One region of the Ornithinicoccus sp. genome, then DNA from elsewhere that is predicted to be linked to it. Evidence: predicted binding sites of a transcription regulator. Region 1 holds the regulator's gene; the other holds the start of a gene.
What was found. Region 1 encodes Rex, which represses fermentation and respiration genes when NADH is low (regulators of the CRP and FNR family bind a similar motif). Its sites were predicted from a motif close to CTTGTGAANNNNTTCACAAG; they were not measured.
Positions count from the first base shown of each region.

Region 2: the regulator Rex is predicted to act here: its motif matches at 2,143-2,162, upstream of AC1QRC_RS05870 (geranylgeranyl reductase family protein).

Region 1 is NZ_CM169976.1:3,564,063-3,568,468, reverse strand. It holds gene AC1QRC_RS17820 (NAD-dependent epimerase/dehydratase family protein) at 1-228, shown strand, start outside; gene AC1QRC_RS17815 (lysophospholipid acyltransferase family protein) at 225-1,172, shown strand; gene AC1QRC_RS17810 (glutaredoxin family protein) at 1,182-1,469, shown strand; gene AC1QRC_RS17805 (redox-sensing transcriptional repressor Rex) at 1,580-2,272, shown strand; gene AC1QRC_RS17800 (glutamyl-tRNA reductase) at 2,372-3,586, shown strand; gene hemC (hydroxymethylbilane synthase) at 3,583-4,406, shown strand, end outside.
Region 2 is NZ_CM169976.1:1,130,652-1,135,057, reverse strand. It holds gene AC1QRC_RS05880 (NuoB/complex I 20 kDa subunit family protein) at 1-317, opposite strand, end outside; gene AC1QRC_RS05875 (NADH-quinone oxidoreductase subunit A) at 386-748, opposite strand; gene AC1QRC_RS05870 (geranylgeranyl reductase family protein) at 807-2,129, opposite strand; gene AC1QRC_RS05865 (exonuclease domain-containing protein) at 2,254-2,844, opposite strand; gene AC1QRC_RS05860 (DUF294 nucleotidyltransferase-like domain-containing protein) at 2,937-4,406, opposite strand, start outside.

The DNA of each region.
Region 1 (4,406 bases):
GGCGCGGGTGGGATGCTCAACTGGGCGATCCGCACCGCGGGGTGGGTGGCCATGCCGAGCGACCAGATGGACGGACTCGCATACGGCCGGGTGATCGACACCTCACGGATGCGCAGCCACCTCGGGTTCGCCCCCGCCTACAGCACCCGGGCCGCCTTCGAGTCATTCCTGGCTGCCGGCCGGGACCGCGACCGTCCCGAGCAGCACGCAGAGCAGGAGCTGATGTGACGCAGGTGCCGCCGCCCACCCCGACCGAGTCCGACCTGGAACGGCTGGTCATGCTCGTCATCCAGGCGCTGCGCGGGGCGGGTGCGGTCGCCGGCCTCACGGGTGCAGACCTGGACCGCGCCGTGGCGCAGACCCTGGCGTTCCTGCGCCGGCGTCTGGACGGTGACTACACCGTCGACGAGTTCGGGTTCGACGAGGACTTCACCGAGCACCTGGTGCTGCCGCTGCTGCGTCCCCTCTACCGCTCCTGGTTCCGGGTCGAGGTGCGCGGCGTGGAGAACATCCCGGCGCAGGGTGGCGCCCTCGTCGTGGCCAACCACAGCGGCACCGTGGCGCTGGACTCACTGATGACCCAGGTGGCCGTGCACGACGCCCACCCCCAGGAGCGCAACCTGCGGATGCTGGGCGCCGACCTGGTCTTCGGCACCCCGGTGATGGGCCCGGTCGCCCGCAAGATGGGCAGCACGCTGGCCACCAACGCGGACGCCGAGCGGTTGTTGCGCTCGGGCGAACTTGTCGGGGTGTGGCCAGAGGGGTTCAAGGGCGTGGGGAAGCCGTTCAAGGACCGCTACCGGCTGCAGCGGTTCGGTCGCGGGGGTTTCGTGGCCGCCGCGCTGCGCTGCGAGGTCCCGATCATCCCCTGCTCCATCGTCGGGGCGGAGGAGACCTACCCGATGCTCGGCAACGCCGCGGCGATCGCCCGGGTGCTCGGCCTGCCCTACCTGCCGCTGACCCCGACCTTCCCGTGGCTGGGGCCACTGGGCATGGTGCCGCTGCCCAGCAAGTGGCTCATCCAGTTCGGCGCCCCCATCGACACCACCAACCGGGGCGAGGGTGCGGCCGAGGACCCAGCGGTGGTCTACGAGCTCACCGACCGGGTCCGGGAAACGATCCAGCACACCCTCTATGAGTTGCTGCGGGACCGCACCTCGGTCTTCTTCTGAGGGGGCCGTATGCGGATCGGTCGCCCCAAGCGCGTCCCGCACCTGCCCGGCGGCGTGGTGTTGCTGGTGCGGGACGGCTGCCACCTGTGCGCCGACGCCCGCGAGGTGGTCGCGGCCACCTGTGCCGAGTCCGGCGAGTCGTGGACCTGCCTCCGGCTGGAGGACCGCCCCGAGCTGACCGATCGGTACTCCGACCTGGTGCCCGTGCTGTTCGTCGACGGGCGCGAGGTGGGTTACTGGCGGGTTGCCCCCGACGAGCTGCGCCGGGCGTTGCGGCGGCGTCGGCGGCGGCGCTGATCCGACTTTGTGCAAACGTTCACAAGGACTTAGGGTAGGGGGGTACCTGAACGACCGTCCGGGGCTCTGATATAAGGCGTCCGGATCCGAGAGGAGTCGGTGCCACCGTGATGTCCGAGCCCGCCCCCCGCGGTGTGCCCGAGGCGACGGTGGGGCGGCTGCCCGGCTATCTGCGGGCGCTCGGTCAGTTCGGGGAGCGCGGGGTGACCTCGATCTCCTCCGAGGAGTTGGCCGACGCGGCCGGGGTGCGCTCGGCGCAGTTGCGCAAGGACCTGTCCCGGTTGGGGTCCTACGGGGTGCGCGGCGTCGGGTATGACGTGGGGCAGCTCTCCGCCCAGATCTCGCGCGAGCTCGGCCTCACCCAGGACTGGCCGGTCGTCATCGTCGGCCTGGGCCACCTGGGCAGGGCGCTCGCCGGCTACCGCGGGTTCACCTCTCGGGGCTTTCGCATCGTGGCGCTCGCCGACCAGGACGACGCGGTCGTCGGGGAGGAGGTCGAGGGGCTCGTCGTGCAGACGCTCGCCGACCTCGCCGCCTCCGGGGAGCCGATCGCGATCGGCGTGATCACGACCCCCGCGGCAGCGGCGCAGGCGGTGGCCGACGATCTGGTCGCCATGGGCGTGCGCTCCGTCCTGAACTTCGCCCCGTGCCTGGTCACCGCGCCCGACGGCGTTGACGTGCGCCACGTCGACCTGGCCACCGAGCTGCAGATCCTGGCCTTCCACGAGCAGCGCCGAGCGCTGGCCGACCGGGGCACCGGGGAGCCCCAGGACGGCGTCCCGTCCGAGGAGGGAGTCGGATGAGCCTGCTGGTCGTCGGTCTGTCACACCACACCGCGCCGATGGAGCTCGTGGAGCAGGCCTCCACTGGCGACCGCCGGGGCGGCCGCCCTCGCCGCCGCCGTGCGCGCCGAGGGGGATGTCGCCGAGGCTGTGGTGCTGGCCACCTGCAACCGCACGGAGGTGTATGTCGACGCCTCCTCCTTCCACGGTGCGCTGCAGGACGTGGGGCGGGCCCTGGCCGGGCTGTCCGGGGTCGAGCTGGCCGCGCTGACCCCGCACCTGTACGTCCACTACGAGGACCGGGCGGTGCACCACCTGTTCGGCGTGGCCGCCGGACTCGACTCGATGGCGGTGGGGGAGAGCCAGATCCTGGGGCAGGTCCGCGCGGCGCTGCGATCGGCCCAGCACGAGGGAGCCGCCGGCGCCGCGCTCAACCCGCTGTTCCAGCACGCGCTGCGGGTGGGCAAGCGCGCCCACACCGACACCGGCATCGACCGGGTGAGCAGGTCGCTGGTGGAGCTGGGGCTGGACCGCGCCGCCGGCCACCTGCCGGACCTGACCACGGCGCGCACCGTCCTGATCGGCGCGGGCGCGATGTCCGGTCTGGCCGCCGCCACCCTGGCCCGAGCGGGCATCACCGACGTCACCGTCGTCAACCGCACCAGGAAGCGGGCCGAGCGGCTGGCGGCCCTGCACGGGTTCGCCTCGGCCGACTGGTCCCGTCTGGCCGAGCTCGGCTCCCAGGCCGACCTGGTCGTCACCTGCACCGGCGCGAGCGGGCATGTCATCGACGCCCCGGCGGTCCAGCGGGTGCGCGGGGAGGACCGTGCGCCCCTGGCGATCCTGGACCTGGCCATGCCCCGCGACGTGGCGCCCGAGGTCGGCACGCTGCCCGGGGTGGGTCTGTGGAGCCTGGCCGACCTGCAGGAGCGCGCGGCGCAGGAGGGCGCCGAGGTCGACCCCGCCGTGGCGGAGGTGCGGGACCTGGTGACCGGGGAGGTCGCGGCGTTCCTCGCCTCCCGCCGCGCCCAGGCCGTGGCGCCCACCGTGACCGCGCTGCGCTCCCGGGCCGCGAGCCTGGTGGCCGCCGAGCTGGCCCGGCTGGACCAGCGCCTGCCCGACCTGCCCGAGCGGGACCGTGAGGAGGTCCGGCGCACGGTGGAGCGCGTGGTGGACAAGCTGTTGCACACCCCGACGGTCCGGGTGAAGGCGCTGTCCGCGGGCGAGGACACCCACGGTGGCGACTACGCCAGCGTGTTGCGCGAGCTCTTCGACCTGGACCCCTACGACGTCGCGGCCGTCTCCCGGCCCCCCGAGACGGGAGGTGTGGTGTGAACCCGACCATGCGGCATACCCCTGTCCTCTCCGGGGGCGCACCCGGCGAGGAGTCCGCGGACTCCCGCATCCTGCGCCTGGGCACCCGGGCCAGTGACCTCGCCAGGACCCAGGCCGGCTGGGTCGCCGACCGGCTCCGGGCCGCGGGGCACGAGGTCGAGCTGGTGCCGGTGCGCACCGAAGGCGACGCCTCCAGCCGTCCCCTCAGCGAGATCGGCGGCACCGGGGTCTTCGCCAGCGCCCTGCGCCACGCGCTGCTCGAGGACCGGATCGACCTGGCCGTCCACTCCCTGAAGGACCTGCCGGTCGCGCCCGAGCCGGGGCTGGTCGTGGCCGCCGTGCCGGAGCGGGAGGACCCCCGCGACGTCGTGGTCTCCCGGGACGGGCTGGCGCTCGCCGACCTGCCCGCCGGATCGGTCGTCGGCACCGGGTCGCTGCGCCGCGCCGCCCAGTTGGCGCTGCTCGCGGGGCACTTGGAGGTGCGCGACATCCGCGGCAACATCGACAGCCGGATCGGGCAGGTGCGCTCCGGCGCGCTGGATGCCGTGGTGCTCGCCGCGGCCGGCCTAAGCCGGGTGGGCCGGCTGGAGGAGGTCAGCGAGACGCTGACCCTGGACCGGATGCTGCCAGCGCCCGGGCAGGGGGCCCTGGCGGTGGAGTGCCGCGAGGACGACGACGCGGTGCGCGACTGGTGCGCCGCCCTGGATCACGCCCCCACTCGGACGTGCGTCACGGCCGAGCGGGCCCTGCTGGCCCGGCTCGAGGCGGGGTGCACGGCGCCGGTGGGAGCCGTGGCCGACCTGGGGGACACCGGGGGGAC
Region 2 (4,406 bases), 1.5 Mb from region 1:
GAGCTGGCGCACACTCCCATCGACAGCACCCACTTGGGGTTCGGCATCTGGTCGTAGACCTGGCGCACGACCGGGGCCATCTTCTGACTCACCCGGCCCGCCACGATCATCAGGTCCGCCTGCCGCGGGGTCGCGGCGAACCGCTCCATGCCGAAGCGGGCGATGTCGTAGTCCGGGGTGCCGACGGCCATCATCTCGATGGCGCAACACGCCAGCCCGAAGGTGGCCGGCCACACCGACCGTGACTGCATCTGCCCCACGACTCCCTCGACCGTGGTGAGCAGGAAGCCGGACGGGAGTTTCTCCTCAAGTCCCATCGTTCACACCCATGCCTTCCGTGACCGGGACGCGCCGTCTGCCAGCGCCGCGTGCGTCGCCCTGACCGTCAGTCCCATTCCAGACCACCCCTGCTCCACTCATAGACGAACGGGACCGAGACCACGACGAGGAAGAGCAGCATCGCCACCACGGAGAAGAGCCCGACCTGGTCGAAGGCGACCGCGAACGGGTAGAGGAAGAGCACCTCGACGTCGAAGACGATGAACAGCATGGCGGTCAGGTAGTACTTGACCGGGATGCGCCCGCCGTCCCGGGCCGGGGGCGTCGGCTGGATCCCGCACTCGTACGCCTCGGCCTTGGCCCGGTTGTAGGTGCGCCGACCCATCACGGCACCACCCGCCACGGAGACACCCGCGAAGAGGAGTCCCAGCGCGAAGAACATCAGCAGGGGCAGATAGGTCTGGCTCATCGCCCACGCTCCTTTCGGGTGGCTCGCCGCGGCCCAATCCTAGGGGTGCTCGTGCCCATCATGCCGCAGGAGCGATCTTCGTGAGGGCCGTGATGATGCGGTCGTCGACGCGGCCGCCGTGAGGCTCCCCGAGGTTGGCCATCACCTTGAGGAGGAACTTCATCAGGGTCTTGCGCGGCAGACCGTACTTGGTGGCCAGTCGCATCACCTCGGGGTGACCGATCAGCTGGGCGAAGTGGCGCCCGAGCGTGTAGTAGCCGCCGAGCGCGTCCTTCATCACCCGCGGATAGGACTGCAGGACGCGTTCGCGGGCCTCCGGGGTGGTGCGGGCCATCGCCTGGGCGATGACCTCGGCCGCCAGCCGACCGGACTCCATGGCGTAGGCGATGCCCTCGCCGTTGAACGGGTTGACCATGCCGCCGGCGTCGCCCACCAGCAACAGGCCGCGGTCGTAGTGCGGCTGCCGGTTGAAGCCCATCGGCAACGCGGCTCCGCGGATCTGACCGACCTGCGTCTCCTCCGAGTACGTCCACTCCTCGGGCATGGTGGCCACCCAGCGGCGCATGACGTCCTTGTAGTCGACCTTGCCGAAGGCGTCGGAGGTGTTCAGGATGCCCAGCCCGACGTTGGAGGTGCCATCCCCCACCCCGAAGATCCAGCCGTAGCCGGGGAGCAGGATCTTCTCCCCCGCGTCGTTGGTGGACCACAGTTCGAGCCAGGACTCCAGGTAGTCATCGTCGTGTCGGGGGCTGGTGTAGTAGGTGCGCACGGCCACGCCCATCGGGCGGTCGTCCCGCTTGGGGCGGTCCATGGACAGCGACAGGCGCGAGGAGTTCCCGTCGGCGGCGACCACGACGGGCGCCCCGTAGGCCACCTCCTCGCCGGTCGGCCGGTTGTCCGAACCCATGACCTTGGCGCGGACTCCCACCATGTGGCCGGTGCGGTCATCCAGGACAGGGCCCACGACGTTGGTGAGCTGGTGCAGCTTCACGCCCCGGGACTGGGCGTGCTTGGCCAGGATGTCGTCGAAGTCCTGGCGGGTCCGCACCAGGCCGTAGGGCGGGAAGGCGCTGTTGTCCGGCCAGTCCAGCTGCAGCCGCATGCCGCCACCGATGATCCGCAGCCCCCAGTTCCGGATCCACCCGTCCTCCTCCGGGGTGGGCACCCCGAGGGTGATGAGCTCGCGGACCGCACGCGGGGTGAGTCCGTCACCACACACCTTCTCGCGGGGGAAGGCGGTCTTCTCCAGGAGCAGGACCTCGAGGCCGTGGGCGGCCAGGTATGCCGCAGTGGCCGACCCACCCGGGCCCGCACCGACGACGATCACGTCGGCCGTCTCGTCGAACCGGACGGGGGCGGTTGCGACCGACTGCTCACTCACCGAAGACGCCTCGCTTGTGAAGGGATTCACGAACTCCGGGCCAGTCTAGGTCCACCACGGAGGAACGATCACTAAGGTTTGCCTCACCCGAAACAGCGCTGCCGCTGGGGTCTGCCCGGCCCGCTCAGCGGACCCGGTCGGTGAGTTGGCGCAGCACGAGGGACCCCTCGCCTGCCAGGTGCGCCACCTGGGCCAGGTAGAGCTCGGCGCAGCCCAGGGCGTCGGTCATCGCGTCGTGCGGCGGGTAGGGGGGCAGCCCGACGTGCGCGCGGGCTGCAGCGAGGTGCAATTCCCCGTCTCGGACCGCGCCGTGGGCGCGGCCCCGGCGCAGCACCCGGCGGTGCAGGTGCACCGTGTCGACCACGGTGAAGGAGGGCGCCTCACCGAGCAGGCGGCGGCAAGCCCGGGTGAGGAAGCCCACCTCGATCACCGCGTGGTGGGCGAGGAGGACCCGGCCCTCCAGCGCCGCGAGGACCTCCGGGAGCACCTCGCGCAGGTCGGCGCCGGCGGCCAGGTCGTCGTCGGTGAGTCCGTGCAGCGTCGCGCTGTGCCCGACGCCGCGACCCGCCTCCGGGCGCACGACCACGTGCCGCGCACCGGACAGGTCGATGTCGCGCCCGTTGACCGGGACCAGCCCCACGGCCACCACGTCGTCGCGGGCGGGGTTCAAACCCGTGGTCTCCAGGTCGACCGCGAGCAGCCGCAGGTCCTGCACCGGACAGGCGGGGTCTGGTGTCGGGCCGGCGCTGTCAGGGTTGCGGCCGGTCCGACCGTCACGGCTCCACCACGGCGCAAGCCGGCGCCCCGTCATGACAGGTGCCCCAGGGCCATCCGCTGGGACAGCGACTGCTGCGCCGCCTGGACGATCCGGAAGGCGTCCCGCAGGTGACGCCGGTCGAAGTCGGTGAGGTCGGCGGGGTTCACGAAGTTGTCGGCGGCCCGCCCGGCCCGGACCTGGTGACCCTGGTGCCGCAACCGCACGTAGGCCAAGAACTCCAGCGCGTCCCGCAGCTCGGCGGCCAGGGAGCTGCTGAGCGAGCCGGCGAGCGCTGCGTCGGCGAGCCGCGTCCGCGTGTTCACCTCGCGCAGCCCGTGGCGCAGCGCGTGAACTCGTGCCAGGTCGACGACCACGGACACTCCCCCGTGCTTGAGGTCCAGGGTGTCGCGGTGCTCCCCCTGTCGGACGAGCGCGAAACCACGGAAGAAGCCGACCGGTGGGCGCTGCCCCACCGCGTGCGAGGCCAGATAGGCCAGGAACAGGGCCGCGTCGGCGGTCTGCGCCAGCACGTCGTGCCGCAGCCCCGTCACCAGGTCGTGGTCCCCGTGGAGGGGCCGCATGTCGAAGAAGATCGCGCCGTTGAGCACGGCCTGCGGCTGCGGGGTGTCCAGCCATCCCGCGAAGTGCTGCCGCCACGTGCGGACCGGGGCCCGCCACCGAGGGTTGGTGGCCATCACCTCACCCGGGCACTCGGCATACCCGCAGGCAGCCAGCCCGGAGCGGACCCGCACGGCCAGGTCGAGGAAGTACCCGTCGTGCGCGCGCTCCGCCTCGTCCGAGAGGACCAGGGCATTGTCCTGGTCGCTCGCCAGGCCCTGCTCCTGCCGGGCCTGGGAGCCGAGCACCACCCAGCAGTAGGGCACCGGGGGTGGCCCGAGAGCCTGCTCGGCAAGCACCAGCAGGCGCCGCTCGATCGCGTCCCCGAGCGCGGTCACCACCCGGCCGATGTCGTCCGCCGAGGCGTCCTCCGCCACGAGTTGTTGCAGGATCACCGGGATCCGCTGCGCGTACCGGGCCAACGCCGCCTCGTCGGCCGCCGCGGCGATGTCGGCCACGAGGTAGACCGGGTTGTTGTGCTCCAGCCGCATCAGGTCCGTCCCACTGACCAGGCCCCGGACCCTGCCGCTGCCGTCGACGACGGGCAGGTGGTGGATGGTGCGGCCCACCATTTCCATCAGCACCTCGAAGGCCAGTGCGCCCTCGCGCACCGTGGCGGGGTCGGGAGTCATCACGGCACCCACCGCGTCCTCGGTGGTGCGCCCAGTGGCCACCACGCGGGTCCGCAGGTCGCGGTCGGTCAGGATGCCCACCAGCCGTCCGGCCTCGAGGACCAGCACCGAGGAAACCCGTTCGTCGGTCATCAGCCGGGCCGCCTCGCGGATCGTGGCCGTCGGCCCGATGGTCACCGGGGGGCGCCGCACCAGGTCGGACACCTCGGTCTTGAGCACCGCCCCACCGCGTGCCGTCGCGTGCAGTACCCCGACCGCCCGACGCAACCG